DNA from 3 places in the Planococcus rifietoensis genome. Region 2 is predicted to be linked to each of the others. Evidence: predicted binding sites of a transcription regulator. Region 2 holds the regulator's gene; each other region holds the start of a gene.
The links. The regulator Rex, encoded in region 2, represses fermentation and respiration genes when NADH is low (regulators of the CRP and FNR family bind a similar motif). The targets are predictions, from matches to a motif close to TTGTGAAATATTTCACAA.
Positions count from the first base shown of each region.

Region 1: a site for Rex is predicted at 2,748-2,765, ahead of AUC31_RS14205 (anion permease). Genes of this name have one in related genera too.
Region 3: a site for Rex is predicted at 1,887-1,904, ahead of AUC31_RS12010 (AtpZ/AtpI family protein). Genes of this name have one in related genera too.

Region 1 is NZ_CP013659.2:2,867,168-2,871,389, forward strand. Features, by position in the region: gene AUC31_RS14190 (hypothetical protein) at 1-449, opposite strand, end outside; gene AUC31_RS14200 (ASCH domain-containing protein) at 690-1,037, opposite strand; gene AUC31_RS14205 (anion permease) at 1,099-2,523, opposite strand; gene AUC31_RS14210 (GNAT family N-acetyltransferase) at 2,795-3,256, opposite strand; gene AUC31_RS14215 (nucleoside/nucleotide kinase family protein) at 3,297-3,854, opposite strand; gene AUC31_RS14225 (DUF2785 domain-containing protein) at 4,127-4,222, opposite strand, start outside.
Region 2 is NZ_CP013659.2:239,916-244,137, forward strand. Features, by position in the region: gene AUC31_RS01240 (ABC-F family ATP-binding cassette domain-containing protein) at 1-1,281, opposite strand, end outside; gene AUC31_RS01245 (redox-sensing transcriptional repressor Rex) at 1,413-2,045, shown strand; gene AUC31_RS01250 (twin-arginine translocase TatA/TatE family subunit) at 2,136-2,348, shown strand; gene tatC (twin-arginine translocase subunit TatC) at 2,369-3,142, shown strand; gene AUC31_RS01260 (CPBP family intramembrane glutamic endopeptidase) at 3,702-4,222, opposite strand, start outside.
Region 3 is NZ_CP013659.2:2,421,134-2,425,355, reverse strand. Features, by position in the region: gene upp (uracil phosphoribosyltransferase) at 1-363, shown strand, start outside; gene wecB (non-hydrolyzing UDP-N-acetylglucosamine 2-epimerase) at 383-1,501, shown strand; gene AUC31_RS12010 (AtpZ/AtpI family protein) at 2,060-2,281, shown strand; gene AUC31_RS12005 (ATP synthase subunit I) at 2,285-2,656, shown strand; gene atpB (F0F1 ATP synthase subunit A) at 2,685-3,395, shown strand; gene atpE (F0F1 ATP synthase subunit C) at 3,455-3,667, shown strand; gene atpF (F0F1 ATP synthase subunit B) at 3,980-4,222, shown strand, end outside.

The DNA.
Region 1 (4,222 bases), 880 kb from region 2:
TCTAATGGCTCGCTTCCCGGCGCAAAATAGAATGTGATTCCATTGATTTCTTTTGAATCCAGTGTAGCTAAATCAATGGAATCGTCCTCTCCTGTGATCATTCGGCGGTAATAAGTTACCTTCTCTTCAGGCGTCAGCTCCGTTGCTTCTGTCATGTCGTATTCGACATCATAGAGCAGAAAGTTTGTGGCGAATAAAAAGAGCGTAAAAATCCAGAACAAAATAGAAGAAGCTATCAGAAAGACAGCATTCGTTATTTTTTTCTTGCTATCCCCCGCTTTTGCAATCCAGACAATCGCCAACACAATGCCCGCGATTACGAAGACACTTACACCAAGCCAGGCAATCAAGCTTTGCCCTACATCCAAATACAGCAGCAAAACCCCGAATCCACCCGTCAGCAAAAACAAACCAAGGAAGCTCAAAATAATATTTTTCAATATGTGCATAACTCACCTCTAATTAAATTGAACATCCTAATTTGATTTCTTCGTAGGTTTTAGTAAGAAAAAGGAGCTGCTCCCCATAAACCACCCACCTGCTACAGCAAGCGCAGTACCAACAGCCACCGCAAAAGTGGATAAGTATGTGGATATATACATACCAGCCATAAACATTAGTAAGCCTGTGGAAAACATAATTATGCTTTTTGTCATTTTTACAGCTCCTTCAACAGTTTATCCACCGTTTCAGGGGAAAAGCAGCTCGATTTCGATTGCCAAGCTGCCCCATTCTTGTTCACGCGCTGGTGAATAGAGGGTGTGGATGGATTCAACGCGTTTTTCAATATTGTTATCCACAATTCCGAATTTCTCAGCGGGAATGTCTTCGAACATTTCTCGAAACGTCGGATATGTGCATAACTTTGTGATTTTCACTAGTAGTTTTTCGTCTTCGCTGGGCAGTTTCGTGAATTCTATCGTGTCGTTCTCTTTTAATTTTCTTCTCTTTGGATCATGAAGCCTGATTTCCACCGTTTTCTTTCCGGACTGGATTGCCCGGAAAGGTTCTTCGTAAAGTTTCATTTTGTGCTCCATCGCTATCCTCCAAAGTCATTGTTTATTGTCAGAGAAAAAAGTTTGAGAAATTTATTCTTTATTACCAAAGGCCAAGCGCTTTCCACCATAGGCCGCCTGCGCCAAACCAGACCACAATGTGGATCAGGGAAATGATGAACCCAAGGCTCCACCATTTCTGTTGGCTGACATAGCCGCTTCCGAAAAAGACCGGAGCCGGACCTGCGCCGTAATGCGTCAAGCAGCTGAACAAGTTCGAGAAGAACGCGAGAATCAGTGCTGACAATAGCGGTGGTGCGCCTGAAGCGACGATGACCGACAAGAACGCCGCATACATCGCGCTGACGTGAGCCGTGTTGCTGGCAAAGAAGTAATGAGAGTAAAAATAGACGATCGCCAAAATAACCAAGGTCATCATCCACGACAGTTGTCCAACAGCATTCCCCATCAAATCGCTAAACCAAGGAATCATGCCCAATTCGTTCAAATACGTCGCCATCATGACAAGCACAGAGAACCAGACGAGCGTATCCCAAGCACCTTGTTCTTTTTTGATATCCGACCAGGTCAACACCCCGCTGAGCAGCAGCACACAAAGCCCGACGAACGCACTGGTCGTCGCGCTGATGCCGAAGTTTCCGCCAAAAATCCAGAGTGATAACAGCAGGACGAAGACGCCGATCATATAGCGTTCTTCTTTTTTCATCGGCCCCATTTCCTTCAATTTCTCTACCGCAATGGCAGAGGCTTCCGGTGTTTCCTTTAATTCCGGCGGGTACAATTTGTAAATCACAAAAGGAATGAGCGCCAAACTGATCAAGCCAGGCACTAATGCGGCGAGCGCCCAACCGCCCCAGGTGATTGTTTCCCCGGTAATTTCCTGAGTAATCTGAACAGCGAGCGGGTTCGCGGCCATGGCCGTGACGAACATCGCCGAAGTAATCATATCTCCTTGGAACGAGACTTTGACCAAAAATGCCCCGATGCGCCGCTCCGTGCCGTCTCCGACTCTCGATTCGTATGTTTCTGAAAGCGAGCGAATGATCGGGAATATGATACCGCCAGCTCGCGCGGTATTCGATGGCATGGCTGGTGCCAAAATCAAATCACTCAGCAGCATCGAATACGACAAGCCGAGCGTTTTCTTGCCGAACAGCCGGACAAACAGGTAAGAAACACGTGTCCCCAAACCGGTTTTGATAAATCCGCGTGAAATGAAAAAAGCGATGACAATCAACCAAATGGTCGTGTTTTGAAATCCGCTTAACGATTGTTCCAAGGTAAGAATTTGGGTTAGCGCAATAATTGTCAGCGCGAGAATCGCCGTGCTTCCCATCGGTATCGGTTTGATCACCAATGCCACAATCGTAGCCACAAAGATACTGAACAAATGCCAGGCATCCGTTTCCAATCCAGAAGGTGCGGGAATGAACCAGATAGCCGCACCGATAGCGACACAAATCAAGAGCAACTTCCAGTTCACTTCTCCTTGTTTTTGAGTATTCATCCTACTTCTCCTTTTTAAATACGGTATTTTATGCAAGGAGGATTATACGCCTTTCGGGCTGTTGAATGAATACATCCGCTCGGCTGTTTTATGTGGATCCGGAATAAGAATACGCTTACTTTCACACGACAATTGCCCTTAACCCCCGAACGGCGGGAACTGCATTTAACTGCTTTTGTGTTGTTGTAAATTTTGACTTTTTGTTCACAAAAAATTGCTCTAATCTGTCAAATAATTCTCAATTCACTGCTATTCTTCTAACTAAAAGCATTTACTGTGAGTTGCTAAATTCCATCAACCATTTCTTTCCGCCATTTATCTTTCTCACTTTCACAAATCCGCATTTTTCATAACAACGAATCGCTCTTGGATTGGAAACCTCGGGGTCTAAAACTACGGTGTCTGTGGGCAAGTCCATAAGATAATCCAGGAAAGACTTGACCATCAATGTTCCGATTCCCTGATTGAAGAGTGCAGGATTTCCGATGAATTGATCGATACCCTGTACATTTAACACAAGTGGGTAACCATAGTCGACTTGCACTTCTTTAGCCAATTGATAATGCTGCATAAAACCAAAAGGTATGCCGTTTCGCTCCGCAATATATGGATGGACAGCTACTTGCCCTTGGATTCTTGGCCCGTATTTCTGTTTCACTTGTTGTATCGTGAAGGGTGAATTCACATCTCCGTAAAATTCCAGTACTTCTCTTGTGCTAAGCCACTTAGCCATTATCGAAAAATCTTCTTCATTCATCTTTCTAATCGATAGTTTAGGTACGGCCTCTATGGTACTCGCCACCTTTCTCCATGATGTGATCGGCAAGGCTCTCAATAGTTAAAGTTCCATCTACAAGTAAATCAGAATCCGGCTGAATAGTTTCAATCATGTTGAGATAAGCGCGCCTTCCGTGACTTGCATAATGATTCACTTGTGCCACTATTTCTTCTCCGGAACTATTTTGAAAGTCTCTACTAACCCGCCTGGCCAAGGCAAGATCGAGCGGTGTCTCAATGAAGACAGCCAGATCAATAAATTCTTTCATTTGCGTATGTTGATACGCAAACGGATAGTCTAAAAATATGTATTCCAACGGTTGCTTCAGCAATTCCATGAAATCCGCAACAAACGGCTCGAGGTTCCACTCATGCGAATTGGCGCCGCGATTGATCCATTCCAATACATCATCCGGCCCGTCCAAGTCGTAATCATCAAAGAACAGCGCTTTGGCGTTATTTGTATGTGTGGCCAAATGAGTGGTGAGCGCAGTTTTACCGCCCCCTGAAACACCAGCGATTGCTATAGTGATGGGTTTATTCAAATTGTTCACCGGCTCTCACTCATGGAACTATCGGTTTCCGATTTTTTTCTGTTCCATCTAGAGATAATGACAAATAACACAGCTATTAGATTGACCAAAAACATAATGATGTAATAGAGGTGTGTGTCGCCTTCCATTAGATAAGTGCCGTATCTTAGCGTGTTGAGCGCTAGGACAATGACTAAGAATATATGAGTTTTGTTATTCACGATCGCCTCCTTCCACTCTTCTATTTACGGGAGTGTATAAGGATCAGTTCCCAAAACCGCATTAAAGAGTCTTTAAATTTCTGACAGACAGGCCCCTATGCTTTTTTGGAGCGGTAGTAAGTCAGGATCATTATCAATCTCTACATAGAAGCTTTTTAGGAATTTCTT
Region 2 (4,222 bases):
GATGTCTTTTTCATTTACATGCGGGTAGTCGTCCCATAATTCGTTGAGGACGAGCTTATTGCCTTTTAAGTTTGCCTGTTCCTGGTCGTAATAGCCGAATTGGATGCCGGTGCCGTAATGGATATCACCTGCAAGTGCCGGCAATTCTTTCATGATGGTCTTGAGCAGCGTCGATTTACCGACACCGTTCGGCCCGACAAGTGCGAGGCTGTCGGTGCGGTAGAGTTTCAACGTGATGTTATTCGACACCGGCCGGTCGCCATAGCCGACAGACAAGGCTTGGACGTTCAAGACGTCATTGCCGCTTTGCTTTTGGATGTCGAAACCGAAGCGCGCTGATTTTTCGTCGCCTTCTGGAGCTTCCATCCAGTCGGTCTTCTCGAGCACACGGCGCCTGCTTTGCGCCATTTTCGTCGTCGAAGCACGGACCAGGTTGCGGGCGACATAGTCTTCGAGTTTGGCTTTTTCGCTTTGTTCTTTCTCGTAATGTTTGCGGTCGAGTTCATATTGTTTCGCTTTTTCACTTAAATAACGGCTGTAGTTGCCGGTGTATTTACGGACCTTCTTGCGCGACACTTCGTAGACGAGCGTGACGACTTGGTCGAGGAAATAACGGTCATGCGAGACGATGAGCAAAGCGCCCGGGTAATTCTTCAAATAGTTTTCGAGCCAGCTCAAGGTTTCGATGTCCAAATGGTTGGTCGGCTCATCGAGGATCAAGAGCTGAGGCTTTGCGAGCAGGAGCTTCGCCAGCATGAGGCGGGTTTTCTGGCCGCCTGACAGGGAAGTGATTTTCTTTTCATAGTCTTCCGCGTAGAACTTCATACCATGCAGGACCGCGCGCGTATCGGCTTCGAACTGATACCCGCCGGCATCTTTGAAATGGGTTTGGAGGAGATCATACTCTTGCATGACTTTGGCATTGCGTTCGGCATCGTTGTAGACATCAGGATCGGCCATCGCCGCTTCAAGGTGACGCAGTTTCGCTTCCTGGTCCCGGAAATGGGCGAAGATTTTCATCATTTCCTGCCATACTGTGGCGTCGGAATTCAAGTCGGTTTGCTGTTCCAAATAGCCGATCGTTAAATCTTTCGGCATGATCAAATCGCCGCTGTCGTAAGACATTTCACCGGCAATGATTTTCAATAATGTGGATTTTCCGGCACCGTTGCGGCCGACAAGTGCGACCCGGTCACGATGCTGGACTTCTAGTTTGGCGCCTGAGATGATTTCCTCGGCACCGAATGATTTATGGATTTGATTGACTTGCAATACGATCATTTAGGGTCACCTCTATTCTTCTTAAGTGTAGCTGATGGGCGTGCGCTTCGCAATTACGCAAGCCTTTACATATCAAGGCCTGTCATGTAAGATTGATACGATTTGACAACAGTTCAGAAGGAAGCGATCCCATGCTTGACGAATCCCATAAAATACCGCAAGCGACAACGAAGCGGCTGCCCTTGTATTACCGGTTTCTCCAGAATTTTGCCAATGCTGGACAAAAGCGCATTTCCTCGCAGGAGTTGAGCGAAGCGATGAAAATCGATTCGGCGACCATTCGCCGCGATTTTTCCCATCTTGGCGCACTCGGCAAAAAAGGCTATGGCTACGATGTACAGGAGCTCTTGGCATTTTTCCGCAAGACGCTTGACCAGGACGAAGCGACAAATGTCGCCTTGATCGGTGTCGGAAGCCTCGGCAGCGCGTTTCTAAAATACAATTTTCATCGCAATCACAACACGAAAATCATCCTCGCCTTTGATACGAACAGCCCCCATGAAGGCAAGAAGATCAGCGGCATCGACACGTACCATCCTGATTTGATTGAAGAGAAAATCAAGCAGTACGGTGTGGAAGTGGTCATTTTGACGGTGCCATCGCGGTCGGCACAGGAAGTCACCGACCGGCTCGCGCAGACGGACATTAAAGGCATACTCAATTTCACGCCGGTGCGCATTTCCGTACCTGAACATATCCGTGTGCAGACGATCGATTTGTCGGTTGAACTGCAAACTTTGATCTACCAGATCAAGCATGATTAACATAAAACCTTCACATTTGAACGGCCTTTGGAAATAGCCAACGGGCCGCGTTTCATGTACACTAGAAGCATACTACAGGAGGTGTCTGATATGGCTCCAGGTCCACTAAGTTTAATCATCATCGGGATTGTCGCGTTGCTGATTTTCGGCCCGAAAAAATTGCCGGAACTAGGCAAAGCATTCGGTTCTTCCCTACGCGAATTCAAAAACGCCACAAAAGGGTTGGCAGATGACGACGAAGATGATAAAAAAGTCGAAGCAACAAAGAAAAACGATCTAGACAAGAAAGACGAGCACAAGTAACACGATAGGATGTTTGTCCGATGAACCAACAAAATGAAATGACGGTAGTTGAACATATAGGTGAACTCAGAAAACGGCTGGCCTTGATAGTCGTTTTCTTTCTGTTCGCGCTCATTGCGGGATTCTTTCTCGCCGAGCCGCTGATCCGCTATTTGCAATTTAGCGAAGAGGCGCGGAATTTGACGCTGAACGCTTTTAAAATTACCGATCCGATTAAGATATATATGCAGGTCATGATGATTTTGGCATTGATTATCACGTCGCCATTGATCATGTACCAATTTTGGGCGTTCATCAGCCCCGGACTCTCTGACAGGGAGCGAAAAGTGACGCTTGGGTATATCCCGTTTTCCTTGTCGCTGTTTATCGGCGGGATTGCGTTTTCCTATTTGGTGCTGTTTCCGTATGTTATCGGGTTCATGCTCAATATTTCGGAGAACCTGGATATTCAGGAGACGATCGGGATCAATGAGTATTTCCAGTTTTTGTTCCAAATTACTTTGCCGTTCGGCTTTATCTTCCAGCTGCCGGTGTTGATGCTGTTTTTGACGCGTCTCGGTATTTTGACGCCGATGATGATGACGAAGTACCGGAAGTATGCGTATTTGGCGCTGGTGACGATTGCTGCGTTCATTACACCGCCGGATATTATTTCCCATATGATCGTGACATTGCCGCTGATCTTGTTGTATGAATTCAGTGTGGTCATTGCGCGCATCGGATATCGCAAGTTCCTGCGGGCAGAACAGCAGCAGGCAATTGAAGAACAGACAGAAGACCTTCCGCCGAAATGATGGCGGGAGGTTTTTTGTTTGGAATGAAATGTATAAACAGTTTGAGTGGGGAAAGTTTTGGTAATAGGAGACTGCGCTCCAGGGGCACGCTTGGGGCCCGCAGGATGCGGGTCATGCAGTTGAAGCGACAGGACGTCGCGTTTTCAACTGCCCGGGGATAGGGCGGGTGGTGAGCCGATGTGACAAAGAAACCCCTGCGACATACCTACAAGCAGATATGTCGCAAATGAATAAGCTCAGCTTCTCTTCACTTATTCATTCGCTCAGTCCCACAGGCGTCAGCCCCTTTTGCTCCGTCGATAGTTTTAGAGTGAAACGGACATTTTGTCACGCTCTCAATAGTATATGTGTAGATAGTCTCGGCCTTTGCAAAATGTATCGGCTGGTGGAATTAATATTCAACCAATAGGCAGACTTGCTTCATTTATTTTAATAACGCTCTTAACAATTAAGTTACTTCTCAGCCAGTTGGTGCCACCTTCAATACTATGGTATCTTCTTATTCTTCTCTTATAGAGATTAAAAACCGCCGTCCCATTAAAGGAGCGGCGATTAGTTGTTATTGCAGATTTTCCATTTGTTTGATGAAGGTTTCGATCTTGTCCATATTGAGCTGGATGAGCATGACGTAGCCGTTTAGCAGGATGTGCGCGATGATCGGGGTGATGATGCGCTTAGTCCGCTGATAAAGGGCTGCCAGGATCAATCCGGTCGTGAAGTAGAGCAGGAGATGCGTGAACTCGAGATGGACGAGTGCGAAGACGAGTGCCGAGATGGCCGTGGCGATCCAGAAGTTCATCGTTTGGTTCAAGGAGCCGAAGACGACCCGGCGGAAGACGAGTTCTTCGAGGATCGGGCCGAACAGGACGACCGCGATGATCGCGTACGGCACGACTTCAGCGATTCGAACGAGTGTCTGTGTATTGGCGGATCCTGGGTCGATGCCGATCGCCATTTCAATCATGGCAGCGATCGATTGCCCGATGATCAACAACAGAAAGCCGAGGACGCCCCAGCCGATTGCCGCGGGGAGGCTCGATTTTTTGCCTTTCCAAATATTGAAGAAGTTGCGGTCGCGCA
Region 3 (4,222 bases), 1.3 Mb from region 2:
AAATTGATTCCAGCGGCAAAGGTCGGCCATATCGGGTTGTACCGCGACCCAGAAACTTTGCAGCCAGTGGAATATTATTTTAAAATGCCTTCAGATGTCTCTGAACGGGAATTGATCGTCGTTGATCCGATGCTCGCGACAGGCGGTTCCGCGATTGAAGCGGTCAACTCGCTGAAAAAGCGCGGCGCGACAAAAATCAAGTTCATGTGCATCATCGCAGCTCCAGAAGGTGTGGAAGCTTTGCAAAAAGCACATCCGGATGTCGATATCTATATCGCAGCACTCGATGAAAAGCTCAACGAGAAAGGCTATATCGTGCCTGGCCTCGGCGATGCCGGAGATCGCTTGTTCGGAACAAAATAAGAAAGCGGGTTGATCAGAAGTGACGAAAAAATGGAAAGTGATGACGATTTTCGGCACACGTCCGGAAGCGATTAAAATGGCGCCTCTTGTACTGGAATTGCAGAAGCACCCAGAAACGATCGAACCGCTTGTGACTGTGACCGCACAGCATCGCCAAATGCTTGACCAAGTGCTCGAAACATTCGGCATCACCCCCGATTTTGATTTGAACATCATGAAAGACCGCCAAACCTTGAGTGATGTCACGGTGCGGGCTATGCAAGGCTTGGATGATGTGATGAAAGAAGCGAAACCGGATATCGTGCTGGTCCATGGAGATACGACGACAACATTCGCGGCAAGTTTGGCCGCTTTGTACAATCAAATCTCAATCGGGCATGTAGAAGCCGGGCTTCGGACCCACAATAAGTACTCTCCTTTCCCGGAAGAGATGAACCGCCAATTAACAGGTGTCATGGCGGACATCCATTTTGCGCCGACCGAGAAGTCTGCACAGAATCTGCGCGATGAGAATAAAAAAGAAGAAACCATCTATATTACGGGCAACACGGCAATCGATGCCTTGCAAACGACAGTGCGTGATAATTACCATCACCCGGTGCTTGATAAAATCGGCAGCGACCGCATGATCTTATTGACAGCGCATCGCCGTGAAAACCTCGGCGAGCCGATGCGCAATATGTTCCGTGCGATCAAACGCTTGACCGAAGAGCATGAAGATATCCAAGTGGTCTATCCGGTCCACATGAATCCGGCTGTCCGTGAAGTGGCAGATGAAGTGCTTGGGCGCGACCCGCGCATCCATTTGATCGAGCCGCTCGAAGTATTGGATTTCCATAACTTCGCAGCCCAGTCTTATTTCATCCTGACTGATTCGGGCGGGGTGCAGGAAGAAGCGCCATCTCTCGGTAAGCCTGTTTTGGTGTTGCGCGATACAACGGAACGGCCGGAAGGCATCGATGCCGGCACGTTGAAACTTGCCGGAACAGACGAAGAAACGATCTACCGCCTAGGCAAGGAATTGCTGACGGATGCGGCTGCCTATGAAGCGATGTCGCAAGCATCGAATCCATATGGCGACGGAAAAGCATCTCAGCGGATCGTGGCAGCTTTGCACAAGTATTTCGGCGAGTTGTAGGAGAAGGGGATTAGAGGGCTCGCAGGGTTTGGTTAGCTAAGCGTTGCGACAGGACGTCGCGCACTTAGCTTGGTTTCCATTTGGCTGCCTTCGCTTTTCTTGGTGTCTAGCGTCAGCGGTCTGGCTCTCGGGTCGTAAGCTAACTCCCCTGTGCGGCTGAAAAGCGCCGCTTCGGGAATTCGGCTTACGCCTGTCGAGCCAAAACGACCGCCTCCACTTTTCTTGGTGTCTAGCTTCGGCAGCCAGACCCTCGAGGTCACAAGCCACTTTGCTTATGCGGCAAAAGGCGCCGCGTCAGCAAAGCGTCTTGTGCTTGTCGGGTCTAAACGGCTGCCTCCGCTTTTCTTGTAACAAATTTGTCAATCATATGTCGGTGGGTTTTTGCTTGTGAAGTTTTTCACTACATGCAATTGACATGATTTTACCCCTATTGTATGCTTACAAAGGGTCTGCATGAGAGGGTTTTCATACATAATGGATGTGCTATTGAAAGCCAGATGCGACTGCTCTTTTTATGGGCGTGAATGTCAAATCATTATGAATTTCGAGGGGTTTATCATGCACCCGAAAAAAAGTCCCTTACAAGCAATGGCGATTTATTCCGTCATTCTCTCACAACTTGTCGGGTCCGTACTAATCGGAGTCTTTACAGGGATGTGGCTTGATGAGCAATTCGGAACCGCCCCGCTCTTTTTGATCATCTGCTTGCTCGTCGGCCTGAGTGCCGGGGTTTGGGCGATGCTTCAGACCGTCCGAAAATTCGAATCAGGAGACATGTAAAAAATGGATGGACTTCAAGAGATCTATAAAAGATTGAAGAGGCTGATGTATTTCATCCTCGCCGTGTTCGTTTTAGGGTGGGGAGTCACTCCTTATCCAGAAGTGTTCGCTGGCCTAATCGTCGGATCTCTGTTCGGCATTTATAATATGTGGATCCTGGTCCGGAGAATGGAAAAATTCGACCGGGCGGTGGCAGAAGGCTCAAAAGTCCGTTCTCTCGGAACGGCATTACGGTTTGCATCAGGTGTAGCCGTTGTGGCGATCGCTATTTTGTTCGCTGAGCACATACACTTGGTCAGTGCGGTAATCGGGTTGATGATCCCTTATGGTCTCCTTTTAGTGGAGCGGATCGTTTATCACATGAAACACCATTAAAGAAAGTGGAAAGAGAGGTGAATTTATCGTGGATCATGGCGCTCCAATGCTCGAGGTGTTCGGAATCTGGTTCAACCTATCGAACGTTATGATGCTGCTTGTAGCCGCTCTTATTGTTTTCCTGATCGCGTTCTTCGCTACCCGCAACTTGAAGCTGAAGCCAACAGGCATGCAGAACTTCATGGAATGGGTAATGGACTTTGTTAAAGGAATCATTAAAAGCAATATGGACTGGCGGGATGGCGGACGATTCCATGTTCTTGGAATTACGCTGATCATGTTCATCTTCGTTTCGAACATGCTCGGGCTCCCATTTGCTGTTGTCGTCAACGGAGACCTTTGGTGGAAATCACCAACAGCGGATCCAGTCGTGACAATGACATTGGCTGCAACAATCATCATCTTGAGCCATTATTATGGTATTAAGCTGAAAGGCTTGAAAGGCTACAGTTCAGATTTCCTGAAACCGATGCCGTTCTTGTTCCCGCTTAAAATCATTGAAGAATTCGCAAATACGCTGACACTCGGTCTGCGTCTTTACGGTAACATCTACGCTGGTGAGATCTTGCTTACTTTGTTGGCAGGGCTTGCTTCAGCAAGTATCTTCGGATTCGTCGGTGCAATCTTGCCGATGATGGCATGGCAAGGATTCTCGATCTTTATCGGGGCTATCCAAGCGTTCATTTTCGTTATGTTAACGATGGTTTATTTATCGCATAAAGTCAGCGAAGACCATTGAGTATAAACTGCCTTCGGGCAAAACAAAAAAAACAATTATCCTGAGGAGGACATTTTAAAATGGGTTTATTAGCAGCAGCAATTGCAGTAGGATTAGCAGCACTAGGTGCAGGTATCGGTAACGGACTTATCGTTTCAAAAACAGTTGAAGGTATCGCTCGCCAGCCAGAAGCACGTGGCGTTCTTCAAACAACAATGTTTATCGGTGTAGCTTTGGTTGAGGCATTGCCGATCATCGCAGTAGTTATCGCGTTCATCGTAATGAACCGTTAATAAAGAAAAGCGGAAACGGCCGTTCAGCTCCGACCGGCATAAGACAGACCAGCGCAGTGGCGAGAGCCGCGTAGCTGGGCTGTCTTATGACCCGAGGAGTTGGCCGTTGAAGTCTAGACATCGCGAAAAGCGGAAGAACTAGACAAAGCAATTTATTACTGAAAAGCTAAATGGCGAGAATGCTCCGGCATGTTTTTCGCCATTTATGCTTGTATGATGCATTTTGGATTTCGACAGCACATCTAACGATTTTAAGTAGTATATATAATAGAAGAAAAAGTATTTTAGGCTCTTGAAGGGAGTGAAACAATCGTGTTTTTTGATCACCTCGTACTCGGTGCAACCGGGGAGTTTTTGAATATTGGAGACATCATCGCAACATTGGTCATCTTTTTGCTCCTAATGGCCCTGTTGAAGAAATTTGCATGGGGTCCATTGATGGGCGTTATGCAGCAGCGTGAAGATCTGATCGCAAGTGAGATCGAAACTGCTGAAAAAAGCCGTCAGGAATCACAGCAAATGCTTGATGAGCAGCGCAGCCTTTTGAAGGATGCC